2 regions of the Streptomyces albiaxialis genome follow, and region 1 is predicted to be linked to the other one. Evidence: riboswitches for the same ligand, from Rfam matches in the RefSeq annotation. Region 1 holds a riboswitch; the other holds the start of a gene.

Region 1 (9,329 bases):
TTCCCGACGGTGATCCTGCTCTCCGCCGTCGCCACGCTCATCGGCGCGGGCGCGCACCTGATCACGGTGAGCGTGCTGTGGGAGTCGGCGGGCGAGCACGTCGGCTTCGCGCAGTGGCTGCTGCTCGGGCTGCCGCTGGCGGTCGTGACGTCCCATCTGGCGGCGGAGGCCGTGCTGCTGACGACGACCCGGCGCGAGGACCGCAGGGGTCCCGTGCGGATCACGGCCGAGGACATCCAGCGGCACTCGGAGACCACGGTCACGGGGCCGCTGTCGCAGCCGGAGGCGCGGGCCGCGCTGCTGCTGTGCACGGTGGTCGCGCTGTGGTGCAGCGAACCGCTGCACGGGGTCTCGCCCGCGCTCGTCGCGCTCATCGGCGCGGTCGTGGCAGCCTCCCCCGCGCTCGGCACGGTCGGGCTCAAGGACGCGCTGAAGACCGTGCCGTGGTCGCTGCTGCTGTTCATGGCCGCGACGATGGCGATGGGCGTGGCCCTGTCCGCCTCAGGCGCGGCGAAGTGGCTGGTGAGCGGGTTGCCGGGGGACGCGGCCGTACCGCCGTGGGCGTTCCTCGCGGCCGTCGTCCTGGTCAGTACGGGCGCGCACCTGCTGCTCCAGTCGCGCTCCGCGCGCTCCAGCGTGCTCGTACCGCTGGTGGTGGCCGCCGCTGCGGGCGCGGGCGTCAACCCCGTCTCGGCGGCGCTCGCCTCGACCGCCGCCGCCGGGTTCTGCCACACGTTGCCCGCCTCCGCGAAGCCCGTCGCGCTCTTCGCCGACGTGCCGGACACCCCCACCTACACCCCGCGCGACCTGCTGCGTCTCTCCGCCGTGCTCGCGCCGCTCACCGCGGCGCTCGTGCTGCTCTTCGCCGTCGCGGTGTGGCCGCTGCTCGGCGTCTCCGTGCGCTGAACGACCCTTTGGGAGCTGACAGATGAACACCCTCCGCAATCCCCTGCACATCGCTGTGGCGCCCTCCGGCTTCAAGGAGTCGCTCTCCGCGCGCGACGCCGCCGAGGCCATCGCCGAGGGCGTACGGCGCGCCGCGCCCGACGCCTCCGTCGACCTGATCCCGCTCGTCGACGGCGGCGAGGGCACGGCCGAGGCGCTGGCCTCCGCGACGGACGGCACGCTGCTGCGCCGTACGGCCACGGGGCCCGTCGGCGATCCGGTGCGCACGCACTTCGCGATGCTGGGCGCGACGGTGCCCGCCGTGCCGACGGCGCTCGTGGAGATGGCCGCGGTCGCCGGGCTCACGCTCGTCCCCCCGGACCGCCGCGACCCGGGGCTGACGACGACGTACGGCGTCGGCGAGCTGATCCGCGCCGCCCTCGACGCGGGGGCGCGGCGCGTCCTCGTCGGCTGCGGGGACTCCGGTACGTCCGACGGGGGCGCGGGCGCGCTCCAGGCGCTCGGCGCGCGCCTGCTCGACGCCGACGGCGCGGAACTGCCGCGCGGCGGCCACGCGCTGCCCCTCCTCGACCGCGTCGATGTGAGCGGCCTCGACCCCCGCCTCAAGGACACCGAACTGCTCGTGGCCTGCAACCCGTTCAACGTGCTGTGCGGGGAACGGGGCGTGGCGCGGGTCTTCGGCCCGCAGAAGGGGGCGACCCCGGCGCAGGTCGAGCAGCTCTCGTACGGGCTGGAGCGGTGGGCGGACGTACTCGTACGGGACCTCGGCGCGGACGCCGATCTCCGGTCCGCGCCCGGCACGGGCGCCTCCGGCGGGCTCGGCGCGGGCCTCGCGGCGCTGGGCGCGCGGCTGCTGCCGCGCTTCGACGTGCTGCTCGACCGGCTCGACCTGGACGCGCGGCTGGGCCGCGCGGACCTCGTGGTGACGGCGGAGGGCGCGCTCGACGGCCAGACCGTGCGGGGCAAGGTCCCCTCGGAGGTCGCCCGCCGCGCGAAGGCCTTCGACCGGCCCGTACTGGCCCTCGCCGGCACGCTGGGGGTCGGCGCCGAGGAGGTGCGTGCCGTCGGCGTCGACGCCTACCGCTCGATCCTCCCCGCGCCGGTCGGGCTGGCCGAGGCGCTGCTGCATGCCCGCGAGTACCTCACGGACGCCGCCGAACATGCGGTACGCATGGTCCTGCTGGGCACGCGCATGCGCCCCGCGCCCATGTTGGCCGCCGTCCCTGGAGTCCGGACCCCGTGACTGCCCCGAATCCACCGCTGCCGAGCGCGCGCCCCTTAGCGGCACCTTCGGAGCGCCCTCGCGGAAGTGCCCCGTCAGGGGCGCGGGGAACTGCGCGCCGAGCCACAAGCTCGCCGGCACTCGGCGACGGCGGCAGAGGGGCAAGCTCTGCTCCGCACATGCGGTCGTCCGCACTCGGCAGCGGCGGCGAAGGCGCAGGGCCTACTCCGCGGCAGCCGGAGCCGGAACGCAACGCCCGGCCTCGGTCCGGTAGGACCACTTCGCACCGTTCCGCACCAATTCCCGTACCGCCGAGACAAAGCGGGAGACATGCTCGTCCGGCGTGCCGACGCCGAAGCTCACGCGGATCGCGTTGAGGGACACGGCCCCCGCGGCGGCGTCCGGCGCCCCGCACTCGCCGGCGGCGCCCGACTCCGCCCCCAGCAGCGTGCGCAGCAACGGGTGAGCGCAGAAGAGGCCGTCCCGTACACCGATACCGTGCTCGGCGGAGAGCGCGGCGGCGAAGTGCGAGCTGTTCCAGCCCTCGACGACGAAGGAGAGCACGCCGACCCGGTCGGCGTCGTCCCCGAACAGGGAGAGGACCGTGACCTCGGGGACCTCGGCGAGCCCGGCGCGCAGCCGCGCCAGCAGCTCCTCCTCGCGGGCCACGAGACGTTCGAAGCCCGCCGCCCGCAGGGCCCCGCACGCGGAGGCGATGGCGTACGCGCCGATGACGTTCGGCGAACCGGCCTCGTGCCGCGCCGCGTTCGTGTGCCACTCGACGTCGACGCCGCCGTCCTCGCGCCGCGCGACCGTACGGCTGGCGCCGCCGCCCGCGAGGTACGGCTCGGCGGCACGCAGCCAGTCGGCGCGCCCGGCGAGGACCCCGGCGCCGAACGGCGCGTACAGCTTGTGACCGGAGAAGGCGACCCAGTCCACGTCGAGTTCGCTCACGTCCACCGGGCGGTGCGGGGCGAGCTGCGCGGCGTCGAGGACGAGGCGGGCGCCGTGCCGGTGCGCGGCGGCGGTCAGTTCGCGGACGGGCCAGATCTCGCCGGTGACGTTGGACGCGCCGGTCACGCACACGAGCTTGGGCCCGGCGGGCGCCGCGTGCAGGGCCTCCTCCAGCGTGGCGACGGCCTGTTCGGGCGAGCGGGGCGCGTCGAGGTACGTCACGTCGTGGCCGCGCCACGGCAGCAGCGAGGCGTGGTGCTCGGTCTCGAACACGAACACCCGGGTCCCGGCGGGCAGGGCGGAGGCGAGGAGGTTGAGGGAGTCCGTCGTGGCCCGGGTGAAGACGACCTCGTCGTCCTCCCGGCACCCCAGGAACTCGGCGACGGCCCGCCTGCTCTGCTCGAACAGGTCGGTGGAGAGCTGGGAGAGGTACCCGGCGCCCCGGTGGACGCTGCCGTAGTACGGCGCGTACGCGGCGACGTCGTCCCAGACCCGCTGGAGCGCGGGCGCGCTGGCGGCGTGGTCGAGCGCGGCGTAGGTGACCTCGCCGCCGGTCACGAGCGGGACGGTGACGTCGCGGCCGAGGACGGGCAGGACCGGCGTACAGGACTCGGCGGACGCATTCGTGGAGGAATCAACGGAAACGGCGGCAAAAGGGGTGGCGAACGGCATGACGGAACTCCGCGTGGTGAGAGAAAGGCGTGACGACGTGACGACGTGACGGAGAAGGGGCCTGCGGCCCTATCGCATTCGCTTGCTCACGGGGAACTCCCTCGATAGACCAGGACCCCTGGCGCGAGGGATCCGCGCTTGCCGCGGACCTTGCTGTCCTACGGCCTGGTCATCACCCGGGGCACCCCGCCACGGACGGAGGGTTGCCGGACAGCGGGCCGGGGCCTTGATCGCTGTCGCTCGTGACCTGGCCAGGAGTATGGCACATGGCTCCTGGCGGAGTGCAGGGGGCGTCCACATAGCGGACCCCATACGGCGCACGCCCCGCTTCTCCGCACCGCGCCCCCTACAGGGCGCTCAGCACCAGCTCCCGTGCCTCCGCGTACCGGTCGCGGACGTGGGGCGTCGGGTCCGCCTCGTAGCGCGTGGCGCCCGTGGTCGCGGACCAGTCGGGCGGGGTCTCTCCGCCGTCGAGGATCCAGGCCGCCTGGCGGGCCGCGCCGTCCGCGACGTACTCGCCCGGGGGCGGGACGACGACGGGGCGGCCGAGGACGCCGGGCGCGATCCGGCGTACGGCCTCGCTGCGCGCGCCGCCGCCGACGAGCACCACGCGGCGGCACTCCACGCCGAGCGCGACCATCGCGTCGAGCCCGTCGGCGAGCCCGCACAGCAGGCCCTCGACGGCCGCCCGGGCGAGGTGGGCGGGGCCCGAGGTGGCGAGCGTGAGGCCGTGGACGGCGCCGGTGGCGTCGGGGCGCGCGGGGGTGCGTTCACCCTCCAGGTACGGGACGACCACGAGCCCGTCGGCGCCCGCCGGGGCGGAGAGCGCCAGCTCGGACAGCTCCTCCAGGCCGACGCCGAGGAGCCGCGCGGTGGCCTCCAGGACCCGTGCGGCGTTGAGCGTGCACACCAGCGGCAGGAAGCCGCCCGCGGCGTCCGCGAACCCGGCGACGGTGCCGCTCGGGTCGGCGGTGGGGCGGCCGGTGACGGCGAAGACCGTGCCGGAGGTGCCGATGGAGACCACCACATCGCCCGTACGGGCGCCGACGCCGAGCGCGGCGGCGGCGTTGTCCCCGGCGCCCGGGGCCAGCGCCGCGCCGGTGCCCGGCAGCCGGGCGGCGGTCTCGCGGGGGCCGACGACGCGGGGCAGCGCGGCGTCGTGGCCGAGGGCGCGGGTGAGCAGGTCGCGGCGGTAGCCGCCCTCGGCGGGCGACCAGTAGCCGGTGCCGCTGGCGTCGCTGCGGTCGGTGGTGAGCGCCTCAAACCCGTCCGCTCCCGCGAGCTGCCAGGTCAGCCAGTCGTGCGGCAGTGCGACGGCGGCCGTGCGCGCCGCCTCCTTCGGCTCGTGCTCGGCGAGCCAGCGCAGCTTGGAGACGGTGAACGAGGCCACGGGCAGGCTGCCGACGGCCTCCGCCCACGCCTCCTCGCCCAGCTCGGCGACGAGCGAACGGGCGGCGTCCGCCGAGCGGTTGTCGTTCCAGAGCAGCGCAGGACGCACGACCTCGCCGTCCTCGTCCAGGCAGACCATGCCGTGCTGCTGCCCGGCGACGGACACGGCCTCGACGTCGGCGAGCCCGCCGGCCCCGGCCGCGGCGGCGCGCAGCGCCCGCAGCCAGGCGTGCGGATCGACCTCGGTGCCGTCGGGGTGGGGCGCCTTGCCCTCCCGTACGAGGCTGCCGTCGGCGGCGTCGCGGACGACGATCTTGCATGACTGGGTCGAGGAGTCGATCCCCGCGACGAGGTGCCGTGTCACTGTGCGCGTGCTCCGGTGAGGTGGTCGAGGGCGAGCTGGGACAAGCGTACGAAACCACCGCCGCGCTCGGCAGCCGCTTCGGGGTCGAAGTCCTCGAACGCGGTCTTGTCGGCGGCCAATTGGGCGGGCGTCTCGCCCGGGTCGAGGGTGGGGACGGACAGCTCGCCGACGCGGGCCGCGCTCAGGGCCTCGCGCACCTCGGGGTCGGCGCGGAAGGCGCGGGCGCGCTCGCGGAGGATCAGATAGCTGCGCATGTTGGCGGCGGCCGAGGCCCAGACGCCGTCGGCGTCCTCGGTGCGCAGCGGCTTGTAGTCGAAGTGCCGGGAGCCGTCGTAGCCGCCGTGCTCCAGCAGGTCGACGGTGAAGAAGGCGGAGAGCAGGTCGCCGTGGCCGAAGACGAGGTCCTGGTCGTAGCGGGGGCCGCGCTGGCCGTTGAGGTCGAGGTGGAAGAGCTTGCCGGACCAGAGGGCCTGGCCGATGCCGTGCACGTAGTTGAGCCCGGCCATCTGCTCGTGGCCGACCTCGGGGTTCACGCCGACGCGCTCGTGGTGCTGGAGGCGGGAGATGAAGGCGAGGGCGTGGCCGATGGTGGGGAGCAGGATGTCGCCGCGCGGCTCGTTCGGCTTGGGTTCGAGGGCGAGCCGCAGGTCGTAGCCCTGGTCGAGGGTGTACTGGGCGAGGGTGTCGATGCCCTCCGCGTACCGGTCCAGGGCCGCCCGTACGTCGATGCCCGCGTCGGTCTCCGAGCCCTCGCGGCCGCCCCACAGCACATACGTACGGGCGCCGAGTTCGGCGGCCAGGTCCATGTTCCGCATGACCTTGCGCAGGGCGAAGCGGCGGATGTCGCGGTCGTTGCTGGTGAGGGCGCCGCCCTTGAAGACGGGGTGGGTGAAGAGGTTGGTGGTCGCCATCGGGACGACCATCCCGGTCGCGTCGAGGGCCTCGCGGAAGCGCGCGATCCGGCGCTCCCGCTCGGTGTCGTCGGCGCCGAAGGGGATGAGGTCGTCGTCGTGGAACGTCACGCCCCACGCGCCGAGTTCCGCCAGCCGGTGCACGGCCTCGGCCGGGTCGAGCGGCGGGCGGGTGGCCTCGCCGAAGGGATCGACGGCGCGCCATCCGACCGTCCACAGTCCGAAGCTGAACCGGTCCGCCGTGCTGGGTTCGAACGACATGCGCACACCCTTCGCTCGTCGAGGCGTCAAGGTATTAGTTTGATGGCTGGACTAAAACATCGGTGAGCGCGGCACGTCAACGGAGGCGCAACGTCAAATGTCCTCGCCCGTAGGCCAGAACGACATCCGGCGGCACAACTCCGCGCTGGTCCTGGAGACCGTCGCCGCCTCCCCCGGCATCTCGCGCGCGGGCATCGCCGAGCGCACGGGGCTCACCAAGACGACCGTCTCGATGCTGGTCGAGCGGCTGCTGTCGGCCGACGTCCTCGCCGAGACGGGGCCGCAGCCGCGCCCCTCCGGCCGGGGCCGCCCCGCGACGGCGCTCTCCCTCTCCCCCACCGGGCCGCACGGCCTGGGCGTCGAGATCGGCGTGGACCATCTGGCCCTCTGCCTGGTGGACCTCGCGGGCCGCGTCCGTACGTACCGCACGCTGCCCGGCGACCACCGGGGCGAGGATCCGGCGCGGGTGCTCGACCGGGCGTGCGGGGCGGCCCGTACGGAGCTGGGCCGCGCGGCGGCCGACGGGATCCCGGTCAGCGGGGTGGCCCTGGCCGTGCCGGGCCTGGTCGAGGCGGCGACGGGCGTCGTCCGCGCGGCGCCCAACCTCGGCTGGCGCGACGTCCCCCTGCCCGACTCCCTCGACGGGCTCCCCGTCTCCGCCGCGAACGAGGCGGACCTCGCGGCCTGCGCCGAGCTGTGGACCGGCGGCCACCCGGGGCTGCGGGACTTCCTGTACGTCTCGGGCGAGATCGGCGTCGGCGCGGGCCTGGTCGTCGACGGCGCGCTCTTCCCCGGCAGCCACGGCTTCGCGGGCGAGATCGGGCACGTCTGCGTCGACCCGACGGACGCGGGGGCCCGCTGCCGCTGCGGGGCGCGCGGCTGCCTGGAGACGGTCGCGGGCCGCGAGGCCGTGCAGCGGGCGGCGGGTGCCGGGGCCGGTGAGCTGGTCCCGCGCCTGGAGGCGGACGACGCGCGCGCCGTCGGCGCCGTACGGACCTCGGGCCGCCTGCTGGGAACGGCCCTGGCCTCGGTCGTCAACGCGGTGGGCGTGCCCGCCGTCGTGCTGGGCGGGGACTACGCCCTGCTGGAGCCCTGGCTGCGCCCGCCGCTGGAGGACGAGCTGGCCGCCCGCGTCCTCACCGCGCGCTGGTCCCCCGTCCCCGTGCTCGCCGGAACCCTCGGCCGCGAGGCCCCCGCCCGGGGCGCGGCCCAGTCCGCGACGCGGGCGACGCTGGCGGACCCGGAGGCGTACGTGACGGGACGCCGGGACCGGGCGGCCACGGAGGCGTGAGCGCCCCCGCGAGGCGGTCGGTCAGCGCGCGCCCGCCAGGCGGCCGGTCAGCGCGCGCCCGCCAGGCGGTCGGTCATCAGCTCGTCGCCCAGGTCGCTGCGGCGGTACAGCACATGCCGCCCGTCCCGGACGCCGGTCACCAGGCCCGTGGTGCGCAGGACCCGCAGGTGCTGGGAGACGGCGCTCGGCGTCACGTCGAGGCGGCGGGCCAGCTCGACGGTCGGGAGCGGGTCGCCGAGCATGCCGAGCAGCCTCGCCCTGGCCTCGCCGAGGAGCGAGGTCAGGGCCGGCGAGACGGGCCCGGACCCGGGCTCGGGCGCGGACTCCCTCTCCCAGATCGTCGCGATGCCCCGCGAGGGGTAGTTCAGCACCGGCGGGTCCTCGGGGCTGACCGGCGAGCAGGGCTTGAAGGCGAAGACCGTCGGGATGAGGAGCAGCCCCTCGTCGCCCACCGCGACGCTGTGCCGGCTGATCATCCGGTCGATGTGCAGGGCGTGCGGCGCCCCGTCCCAGCGCAGGTTGGGGTGCAGTCCGGTGAAGAGCCCCCGCGCGCCGCCCGTGGCCAGCAGCCGGGCGCGGTAGGTGATGTCGGACTCCAGCGCGAGCCGCATCCGCGGCCAGTACGGCTCGACCGCGGCCCGCCAGTGGCGCAGGAGGAGCGCGCACAGGTCCTCGACCAGCGCGCGTACGGGCGCCTCGCCGGGCTCCAGGGCCCGGCGCAGCGGCGCGGGCAGCGGGCGCGGGGCGTGCGTCAGCAGCAGGTCGCGGCGCACGGTGTCCGGCGGCGTGGCCCGTACGGCCGCCAACTGGTCCTCGACGGACGGTGCGAAGACCGCGGGGCGCGGGGTGAGGAAGTCGGGCAGGCTGTGCTGGTGCCCGACCAGGGCGAGCAGCGCGCGGGCGTCGTCCGGGGGCAGGGCGCGCAGGGCCTCGCGGCGCCAGGCGGCGTGCAGCGGATAGCGGCCCGGGTCGTCCAGAGCGCGGAGGCTGCACACGGTCTCGTGCAGGGGCGACATCACGAACCGGGTGTTCGCGAGCCCGTCGACGCCGAGCAGAAAGCTGATCATTTAGCCCCGGGCTACATCCTTTGGCAGCCGCGCCGGGCTGCCGTGAACTGCGACGCATGACGGATGACTTCACCCGGCAGCGTACGCGGACGGCGATCGTGACGGGAGGGGCCGGCGGCATCGGCGCCGCGACGGCCGGACGGCTGGCAGGGGACGGGTTCGCGGTGGGGGTGGTCGACCGGCGCGAGGAGGACTGCGCCGCCACCGTCGACGCGATCACCGCCTCGGGCGGCCGGGCGACGGGCGTCGGCGCGGACGTCGCGGACGAGGCCGCGGTCACCGGCGCCGTCGC
Region 2 (9,329 bases), on a different contig from region 1:
GCGTGCGCCGGAACGCGTCGACCGCCGCTGAATGTATCTGCACGGACGCCCTCCGCAACAGGTCAATCGGACGAGAATTCTGGGCACGGCCGATCGGATAAATCTCCTCAACCGCGGGGAAAGCAGGGCAAGTCGGGCCGGGCATAGGGGACCTACACGACAATTAGCACCCCGATTTCGGGCACAACTTGTCGCGTTCTCATATGCGTTCGGCAAACGCGCGGGAGGGACTCCCGTCACTCTACCGCCTTCCGAAACGCGGAATCGCCCACTCCGCCTGTCGGCGAAGGGGCGATTCCGTGTGGATTCGATCTTTCAGCCGCCGGCGACCGCCGGAATGATCGAAATGCCCGCGCCGTCCGGCGTCGGCGTCTCCAGGCCCTGCTCGAAGCGCACGTCGTCGTCGTTCACGTACACGTTCACGAAGCGGCGGAGCTTGCCCGTGTCGTCGAGCACGCGGGCGCCGATACCGGCGTGGTTCTTCTCCAGGTCGGCCAGGACCTCGCTGAGGGTCGCGCCCTCGGCGCTCACCTCGGCCTGCCCGCCGGTGTAGGTGCGGAGGATGGTGGGGATGCGGACGTTCACGCTCATGCTTCTTCTTCCTCTCTGGGGGCGGGGCCCGGACGCTCGGGCGCTCAGGCGAGCCCGGCGTCGCGGAACGCGTCGAGGCTGGGGCGGATGACGGCCGTGGGCCGCGAGGTCGGCGCCACGGCGTCCAGCGTCTTGAGCCCGTCGCCCGTGTTCAGCACGACCGTGGTGAGCGAGGGGTCGATCGCGCCGGACTCGATCAGCTTGCGGGTGACGCCCAGCGTGACCCCGCCCGCGGTCTCCGCGAAGACGCCCTCGGTGCGGGCCAGCAGCTTCATCGCGTCGACGATCTGCTCGTCGTTCACATCGTCCACCGCGCCGCCGGTGCGGCGGCAGATGTCGATGACGTACGGCCCGTCCGCCGGGTCGCCGATGGCGAGGGACTTGGCGATGGTGTCCGGCTTCTTGACGGGGCGGACCGCGTCGGTCCCGTCCTTGTACGCGCGCGAGACCGGCGAGCAGCCCTCGGCCTGCGCGGCGAAGATCTGGAACGGCTTGTCCTCGACCAGGCCCAGCCTCACCAGCTCGCGCAGCCCCTTGTCGATCTTCACGAGCTGGCAGCCCGAGGCGACCGGGATCACGATCTGGTCGGGCAGCTCCCAGCCGAGCTGCTCGCAGATCTCGTACGCCAGGGTCTTGGACCCCTCCGCGTAGAACGGACGCAGATTGACGTTGGTGAAGCCCCAGCCCTCGCCGAGCGGGTCGCCGATCAGCTCGGAGCAGAAGCGGTTCACGTCGTCGTAGGTGCCGTCGATGGCGACCAGCTCGCCCCCGTAGACCGCGGCCATGACGACCTTGGACTGCTCCAGGCCGTCCGGGATGAAGACGCAGGAGCGCAGGCCCGCGCGGGCCGCGGCGGCGCCGACGGCACCGGCCAGATTGCCGGTGGAGGAGCAGGAGAGCGTGGTGAAGCCGAAGGCGCGGGCGGCCTCCAGCGCGATGGCGACCGGGCGGTCCTTGAAGGAGTGCGTCGGATTGCCGGAGTCGTCCTTCACGTACAGCCCGCCGGTGACGCCCAGCTCGGCCGCGAGGCGGTCGGCCTGGACGAGCGGGGTGAGGCCCGGGTTCAGGTTCGGCTTCGCCGCCACGTCGGAGGGGACGGGGAGCAGCGGGGCGTACCGCCACATGTTCGCCGGGCCCGCCGCGATACGGGCGCGGAGCGCCTCGGGGTCGCCGCCCGGCAGCTCGTAGGCCACCTCCAGCGGCCCGAAACACTCCAGGCACACGAAGCTGGGGCCGAGCGGGGTGCGGGTGCCGCACTCACGGCAGGAGAGCGCGACGGCGGGACCGAGATCGTACGCGGAGGTGGTGGCGGCGGAGGTGCCGGTGGTGCTTTCCACTGCTTGCACAGCCATGGAGGCGAGGCCCTTTCTCCTCATCTTCCCCGTGGCGGATCTCGTCACGGGCCGGAATTGGCACCGTCCCCACGCGGGGCCTCGCCGGACGAATGGCGTGGCTCGCGGGATGGTTGCCGGGGCTTCAACGGGCCGTTCCCTCTGCCCCTCTGGATGAGCTGCTATGGCGCTGGCCCGCAGGCCAGGCATTTGTCACATCTCACGTGCGAACCCCGGCATGCGAGGTTCACGCGCGTTGTTCAAGACTGTAACCGACACCTCTGACACTTGAGATAGTCGTCCGAACCGCGAGATGGATCACAGGAAGGCGCGCCCGTGCTCGACGAAGTGGGCCACTGGCTGCGGCGCCGCTCTTGGAACGCCGCCGACCGGCCGCTCGACCAGCTCCTCGCCGCCAAGCGCCGCACCGGCACCACGGTCAGCGTGGTCCTGCCCGCGCTGGACGAGGAGGAGACGGTCGGCCGCATCGTCTCCGTCATCCGCCGCGACCTGTCCGCGCTCGTCGACGAGCTGGTGGTGATGGACTCCGGCTCGACCGACCGTACCGCCGAGGTCGCCGCGGCGGCGGGCGCCAAGGTGATCCACCGCGACGAGGTGCTGCCCCGGCTGCCGCCCAGCCCCGGCAAGGGCGAGGTCCTGTGGCGCTCGCTGCTGGCCACGCACGGCGACGTCGTCTGCTTCGTCGACGCCGACCTGCGCGAGTTCTCCGCGTCCTTCGTCTCCGGCATCGTCGGCCCGCTGCTCACCGACCCGGACGTCGCGTTCGTGAAGGCCATGTACGACCGCCCGCTGGACGGTCTCCCGGCGGGCGGGGGCCGGGTGACGGAGCTGGTGGCCCGCCCGCTGCTGAACCTGCACTGGCCGCGCCTGGCCGGCGTCGTCCAGCCGCTGGGCGGGGAGTACGCGGCGCGGCGCTCGCTGCTGGAGCGCCTGCCCTTCCCCGTGGGGTACGGGGTGGAGCTGGCCCTGCTCATCGACGCGCTGGAGACCGCGGGCCTCGACGCGCTCGCCCAGGTCGACGTCGGCGTGCGCCACCACCGCCACCAGGACGGCCAGGCCCTGGGCCGCATGGCCGCGGCGATCTACGCGACGGCGGAGCGGCGGCTGCCCCGGGGCAGCGGCCGGGGCCTGACCCCGCTCATCCAGTTCGACCGGGACGCCTCCGGCGCGTTCGTGCCGAGGGACCACGTCCTGGTGACCGAGGAGCGCCCGCCGATGCGCACCGTTCCGGAGTACGCGCCGCGCGGCACATACGTTTGAGCGCGAGGGCCGACGGCTAAGCTCCGCGCATGGCCGCTGGCGCATCTTCCCAGGTACTTGTGGCGTCCAACCGGGGCCCCGTCGCGTATGCCCTCGGGGCCGACGGCGGGCTCACCCCCCGGCGCGGCGGCGGCGGACTCGTCTCCGGTCTCTCGGCGATCGGGCCCGGCGCGGGGGCCGTATGGGTCTGCGCGGCGCTCGGCGAGGGCGACCGGGAGGCGGCCCGGCGGGCCGGGCAGCGGCTGACCCCCGAGGACACGGGCGGCCAGGCCGTACGGATGCTGGACATCGCACCCGAGGTCTTCGAGGCCGCGTACCACGGGGTGGCCAACTCGGTGCTGTGGTTCGTCCACCACATGCTGTACGAGACGCCGCTGGAGCCCTCCTTCGACGCGGAGTTCGCCCGGGAGTGGGCGGACTACGAGGCGTACAACACCGCGTTCGCCGACGCGCTCGCCGAGGAGGCGGGGCACGGCGCGGCGGTGCTGGTGCAGGACTACCACCTCACGCTCGTCCCCCGGCTGCTCCGCGAGCGGCGGCCCGACCTGCGCATCGGCCACTTCTCGCACACGCCCTGGGCGCCGCCGGACTACTACAGGATGCTGCCCGACGACGTGGCCGGGGAGGTGCTGCGCGGGATCCTCGGCGCCGACCGGGCGGCGTTCCTGACCCTGCGCTGGGCGGAGGCGTTCGCGGACTGCTGCGCGCGGGTGCTGGGCGCGGAGGTGCGGCGGGAGCCCTTCCGCGTGATCCACGAGGAAGGTACGACCGCGATCGGCGTGCACGGGCTCGGGGCCGACGCGGACTTCCTGCGCGAGCGCGCGCACCGCGCGGACGTGGCCGGGCGGATGGAGCAGTTGCGCGAGCAGATCGGGCACGGCCCGGACGGAGCGGCCCGCAGGACGGTCGTCCGGGTGGACCGCACCGAGCTGTCGAAGAACATCGTGCGCGGCCTGCACGCGTACCGGCGGCTGCTCGCCGACCGGCCCGAGTGGCGCGAGCGCGTCGTGCACCTCGCGTTCGCCTACCCCTCGCGCCAGGACCTGAGGGTCTACCGCGCCTACACGGAGGAGGTCGCGCGCGTCGCGGAGGGGATCAACGAGGAGTTCGGCGTCCCGGGCTGGACGCCCGTCCTCCTGCACGTCGAGGACGACTTCGCGCGCTCCCTCGCGGCGTACCGCCTCGCGGACGTCGCGCTGGTCAATCCGATCCGCGACGGGATGAACCTCGTCGCGAAGGAGGTCCCCGTCGTCTCCGACGAGGGCTGCGCCCTGGTCCTCTCGCGCGAGGCGGGCGCGTACGAGGAGCTGCGCGAGGACGCGTTCGAGGTCAACCCGTACGACGTGCGGGGCACGGCCGAGGCGCTGCACGCGGGGCTCACGCTGGAGCGGTCCGCGCGCGCCGAGCGCACGAAGCGGCTCGCGACGGCGGCCACCGCGCTGCCGCCCGCCCAGTGGTTCCTGGACCAGCTCGACGCGCTACGCGCCTGACAGCTCCTCCGCCAGCTCCTCCAGGAAGGCGACGACGCCCTCGGGGCCCGGCACCAGCACATCCGCCCGGGCGGCCAGTTCGGGCACCGACTCGCCCGTGCCGGTGGCCGAGCTGCACACCAGCAGGCCGGGCACGCCCTCGCCCCGCAGCTCCTCGACCGCCCCGTAGGCGGCCAGGTCGCCCAGGTCGTCGCCCGCGTACGCGACGGCCCGCGCCGTCTTCTCCCGTACGAACTCCCTGAGCGCGGCGCCCTTGTCGGCGCCCGGCGGGCGGAGTTCGAGCACCATGCGGCCGGGCTCGACGATCAGCCCGTGGCGGGCGGCGAGCGCGGCGAGGGGCTCGCGGAGGAGGGCGAGGGCGCCGTCGGGGTCGGCCGTGCGCCGGGTGTGGACGGCGAGGGCCCGGCCCTTGTCCTCGGTCCAGGTGCCCTCGGGCGCGCCCAGCTCCGCGAGGAGCGGCGGGAGTCCGGCCCGTACGGCCGCGACGCCGGGCGGCGGGGGCGCGGCGTGCACCTCGCCGGTGGCGGCGTCCCAGCGCTCGGCGCCGTACGCGCCGAGCACGGTGAGGTGTCCGAGCCCCTCGACGGCGGCGAACCCGCCGTACGCGACGGCCTCCTCGGCGGGGCGCCCGGTGATCACGGCGACGGCCCGCAGCCGCGGCGCGAGCCGCGCGAGCGCGGGCACGGCCCCCGGGTGGGCCCGCGCCTTCGCCGGGTCCGGCACGATGGGCGCCAGCGTCCCGTCGAAGTCGAGCGCGAGCACCGCGTGTTCGGGGACGCGGAGCAACGCGTCCAGCCCTTCTCTCCCGGCACCCGTCAGAGGCTCAGCGAATGGCATGCCTGAAGCCTAGAGGGACGACCGTGAAGGGGCAGGCCCCTGAGCTCGGGCGGTCTGCGGCCGTGCCCCGCTCGCGCAGTTCCCCGCGCCCCTCACGGGGCACGTCCGACGGGGCACACCTCGGCTTCTCTCTCCCGGGTGGAGCGCTCGGTTCGGGGGCGTACCGCCAGGGAGAGGGTGCCCAGAGCCGCCGTCACGGCGAGGGCGAGGCGCAGGCCGTACGTGTCGGCGGCGAGCCCGAGCACGGCGGGCCCCGCCAGCGTGCCCAGGCCGAGGAAGAAGACCGTGGCGCTGAAGCCCGTCGAGGGCTGGTCGGGAAAGACACGGTGGCTCCATACCGCCAGCAGGCCGGAGCCCGCCATGAAGCACGGCCCGTACAGCACCGCGGAGAGGAGCAGCGCGGGCGGCGAGCCCGGCGCTGCCGCCAGCAGCGCGGTCGCCACGGCCATCCCCGCGAACAACACGGTGTGCACGCGGCGCAGCCCGAACCGCCCGATGGCGCCACCCGTCAGCACGCCCGCGACCCCCGCGAGCCCCATCGCCGTCCAGAACACCGGGACGGCGGCCACGCTCCCCCCGGCGCTCGCCTCCACCGCCTCCACCGCGAACGCCCAGTAGACGGCCCCGACGAGCCCGTACAGCACCGCCGTCAGATGCACCGGCACGGCGCCGGGCCGCAGGAACCAGCGCGGGCCCGGCCATGAGCGGACGGGGGCGGTCCGCGCGGCGCCGTGCGGACCGCTCGGCAGGACGCGGGCGTTCCAGAGCGTGGCGGCCAGGGCCGCCGCCCCGAAGAGCGTCCACACCGGCCGCCAGCCCGTGCCGTGCCCGATCAGCGCGAGCGGGCCGGAGACGGCGACGGCGCACGCCGTACCGGTGGCGATGGCGCCCGCCACGGCCTGCTGACGCGCACGCGGCACCAGCCGGTCGACGGCGTCCGAGTACGGCGCCCAGGCCCAGCCGGGGCTGCTCCCGGCCAGCACCAGCCCGCCGACCAGCCAGGCCGTGCTGTCCGCCGACGCGACGACCAGGCTGCCCGTCGCCGCGCACAGGCCGCCGGTCACCACCAGCGGCCGGGGGCCGAGCCGGGCGACGAGGGCGCCGACCACGAGCAGCGCGGCGAGGTAACCGGCGTAGCTCGCGCTGCCGATCAGCCCTACGTCCGTGACGGACAGCCCGAAGTCGGCGCGGAACTCGGGGAGGAAGAGCCCGTAGCCGTAGCGGGCGAAGCCGAAGGAGACCCCGATGGCGGCCATCCCGGCGCCGGTGAGCTGGAACGTCCTCGTACGTCGCATGGGCCCACCCTGTGCGCGGGGCGCCCCGCGCACCATTGGCGTAAAAGACAGGGCCCCGTAGATTTACGCCATGAGCCCCGCCATGAGCAGCCCCGCCATGAGCCCCGCGCCCCCGGACCGTGTCCGCGTCACCGTCCCCGTCCTGGAGCACACGGCCCTCTTCGAACTGGCCGTCCCCTGCGCCGTCTTCGAGGAGCCGCGTTACGCGCTCACGCTCTGCGGCACGGCCCCGGACGGCGGCGGCCACCTCGCGCGGGGCCTCCGGCTGGAGACGGAGCGCGGGCTGGAGGCGGTCGCCGAGGCGGACCTGGTCGTGGTCCCGGCCTGCGTCATGGGCGACCACGTCTCGCGGCCCGAGCTGCTGGAGGCCCTGCGCGCGGCGTACGCGCGGGGCGCGCGGATCGCCTCCCTGTGCTCGGGGGCGTTCGTCCTGGCGGAGGCGGGTCTGCTGGACGGGCGTACGGCGGCGACGCACTGGATGTACGCGGACGAGCTGCGTCGCCGGTTCCCCTCGGTCCGGGTCGACGAACACTCCCTCTACGTCGACGACGGCCAGGTCCTCACCAGCGCGGGCACCGCCGCCGCGATCGACCTGTGCCTGCACCTCGTCCGGCGCGACTTCGGCGCCGCCGCTGCCGCCGAGGTGGCCCGCCGCCTGGTGGTGGCCCCGCACCGGGAGGGCGACCAGGCGCAGTACGTGCCGGCGCCGCCGGTTCCCGTCCGGTCCGAGGACGCGCTGGCGCCCGTCCTCGACTGGGCGCTGGCGCGGCTGCACGAGCCGCTCGCGATCGGGGACCTGGCGGCGCGGGCGGGCATGAGCACCCGTTCCTTCGGCCGTCACTTCGCGGGGGAGACGGGCACGACTCCGCTGAAGTGGCTCAACCGGCAGCGCCTCGCGCGCGCCCGCGAGCTGCTGGAGTCCACCGAGCTGCCCGTGGAGTCGGTGGCGGCGCGCAGCGGTCTGGGCACGGCCGACGGGCTGCGCCAGCACTTCCGCCGGGAGCTGGGCACCACCCCGGCGGCCTACCGCCGTACGTTCCGCGCCCCCGAGGCCCGGGCGAGGTCTGCCGCGTCCGGGCCTAGCGCGTCCGGTCCCGGCGTTCCTGGCGGCGGCGGCGCAGGCGGTTGACGGTGACCGGGTCGTGGGCGAGGGCGCGGGGGTCGTCGAGGAGGGCGTTGAGGAGCTGGTAATACCTCGTCGGCGAGATACCCAGCCGTTCCCGTATGGCCCGCTCCTTGGTGCCGGGCGCGGACCAGCCCACCCGTTCCAGCGCGAGTATCGCCTCGTCCTGGTCGGACAGCCCCTGCCCCTGCTCGCTCATGCTCTCCAACGTACCGGGCCTACTCCGAGCGCTCCTCCGACTCCGCGGAGCGCTGGATGGCCCCGAGGACGGCGGCGGGGTCGCCGCCGGGCTCGACGGCCTTGCCGATGTTCTTCTTGATGTCGGCGCTGGTCCCGGCCCAGGAGACCTTGCCCGCGGGGTAGAACTCGGCGTCCGGGAGCTGGTCCAGGAAGCGCCACAGCTCCTTGTGCCTGCGGTCGCCCCGCATCCGCTCGGTGGCCGAGGTGGTGACCGGCATCAGGTCGTAGCGGTCGGCGAAGGCGTAGTGGTTCTTCTCGCGGTAGACGTAGTCGAGGAACTTGCGGCACTCCAGCCGGTGGCCGTTCTGCTTGAAGGCCATCATCCAGTCGGCGACGCCGAGCGTGGCCTCGGAGGGTCCGCCCTTGCCGGGGATACGGCCGGTGCCGTACGAGATCTTGCCGCGGTCGGCCTGCTGCATCAGCGTGGGGTGGCCGTTGAGCATGCCGACGTCGCCCTCGCTGAAGGCGTCGAAGAGGGTCTGCCGGTCGATGCGTCCTGGCTTGCCGCCGGTGAGGCCGGGCTTGACCAGGTTGTCGCGGATCCAGGCGAAGGTGTCGATGTTCGCCGCGGAGTTGATCGTGTAGTTGCCGACGGTGTCGGTGTAGCCGCCGCCCCCGCCGAGCATCCAGATCAGCGTCTCGGCCGGTGCCTCCTCGCGCCCGAGCGGCAGCCCGTACGGGTACTTCACGCCCGCGTCCTTGAGCTTCCGCGCGGCGGCCTTGAGGGCCTTCCAGCTCTGCGGCGGGTCGTCGGGGTCGAGCCCGGCCTTCGCGAAGAGGTCCTTGTTGTAGAAGAGCAGCCGGGTGCTGGAGACGAACGGCAGCCCGTACTGGACGCGCCGCACCTCGCCCGCCTCGGCGAGGCCGGTGAGGAAGTCGGCCTGGACGGGGATCGAGAGCAGCTCGTTGGCCTTGTAGAGCTTGCCCTCCGCCGCGTAGTCGGCGTACGCGCCGATCTGGGCGAGGTCCGGCGCCTCGCCCGCCTTGACCATCTCGGCGACCTTCCGGTCCACCTCCGACCAGCTATGGACGGCGACGTCGACGCGGACGCCGGGGTGCTTCTCGGTGAAGGACGCCGCGAGGTCCTTCCAGTACTTCTCGGAGCTGTTCTCCCCGGAGTCCCCGTAGTCGGCGGCGACGA

What was found. Region 1 has a riboswitch for S-adenosylmethionine ahead of ABD343_RS17735 (aminotransferase class V-fold PLP-dependent enzyme). Riboswitches for the same ligand answer to the same signal wherever they lie in the genome.
Region 2: another riboswitch for S-adenosylmethionine. It lies ahead of thrC (threonine synthase); the one in region 1 lies ahead of ABD343_RS17735 (aminotransferase class V-fold PLP-dependent enzyme).

What each region holds. Positions count from the first base shown of each region.
Region 1 is NZ_BAAAPE010000008.1:340,313-349,641, forward strand. It holds gene ABD343_RS17725 (SLC13 family permease) at 1-906, shown strand, start outside; gene ABD343_RS17730 (glycerate kinase family protein) at 929-2,149, shown strand; gene ABD343_RS17735 (aminotransferase class V-fold PLP-dependent enzyme) at 2,351-3,754, opposite strand; SAM riboswitch class IV at 3,884-4,002, opposite strand; gene xylB (xylulokinase) at 4,101-5,507, opposite strand; gene xylA (xylose isomerase) at 5,504-6,679, opposite strand; gene ABD343_RS17750 (ROK family protein) at 6,777-7,970, shown strand; gene ABD343_RS17755 (ArsR/SmtB family transcription factor) at 8,018-9,037, opposite strand; gene fabG (3-oxoacyl-ACP reductase FabG) at 9,094-9,329, shown strand, end outside.
Region 2 is NZ_BAAAPE010000001.1:556,112-565,440, forward strand. It holds gene ABD343_RS02545 (MoaD/ThiS family protein) at 316-591, opposite strand; gene thrC (threonine synthase) at 636-1,943, opposite strand; SAM riboswitch class I at 1,961-2,103, opposite strand; gene ABD343_RS02555 (glucosyl-3-phosphoglycerate synthase) at 2,259-3,203, shown strand; gene ABD343_RS02560 (alpha,alpha-trehalose-phosphate synthase (UDP-forming)) at 3,233-4,693, shown strand; gene otsB (trehalose-phosphatase) at 4,682-5,530, opposite strand; gene ABD343_RS02570 (YbfB/YjiJ family MFS transporter) at 5,623-6,825, opposite strand; gene ABD343_RS02575 (GlxA family transcriptional regulator) at 6,923-7,954, shown strand; gene ABD343_RS02580 (DUF3263 domain-containing protein) at 7,905-8,147, opposite strand; gene ABD343_RS02585 (extracellular solute-binding protein) at 8,167-9,329, opposite strand, start outside.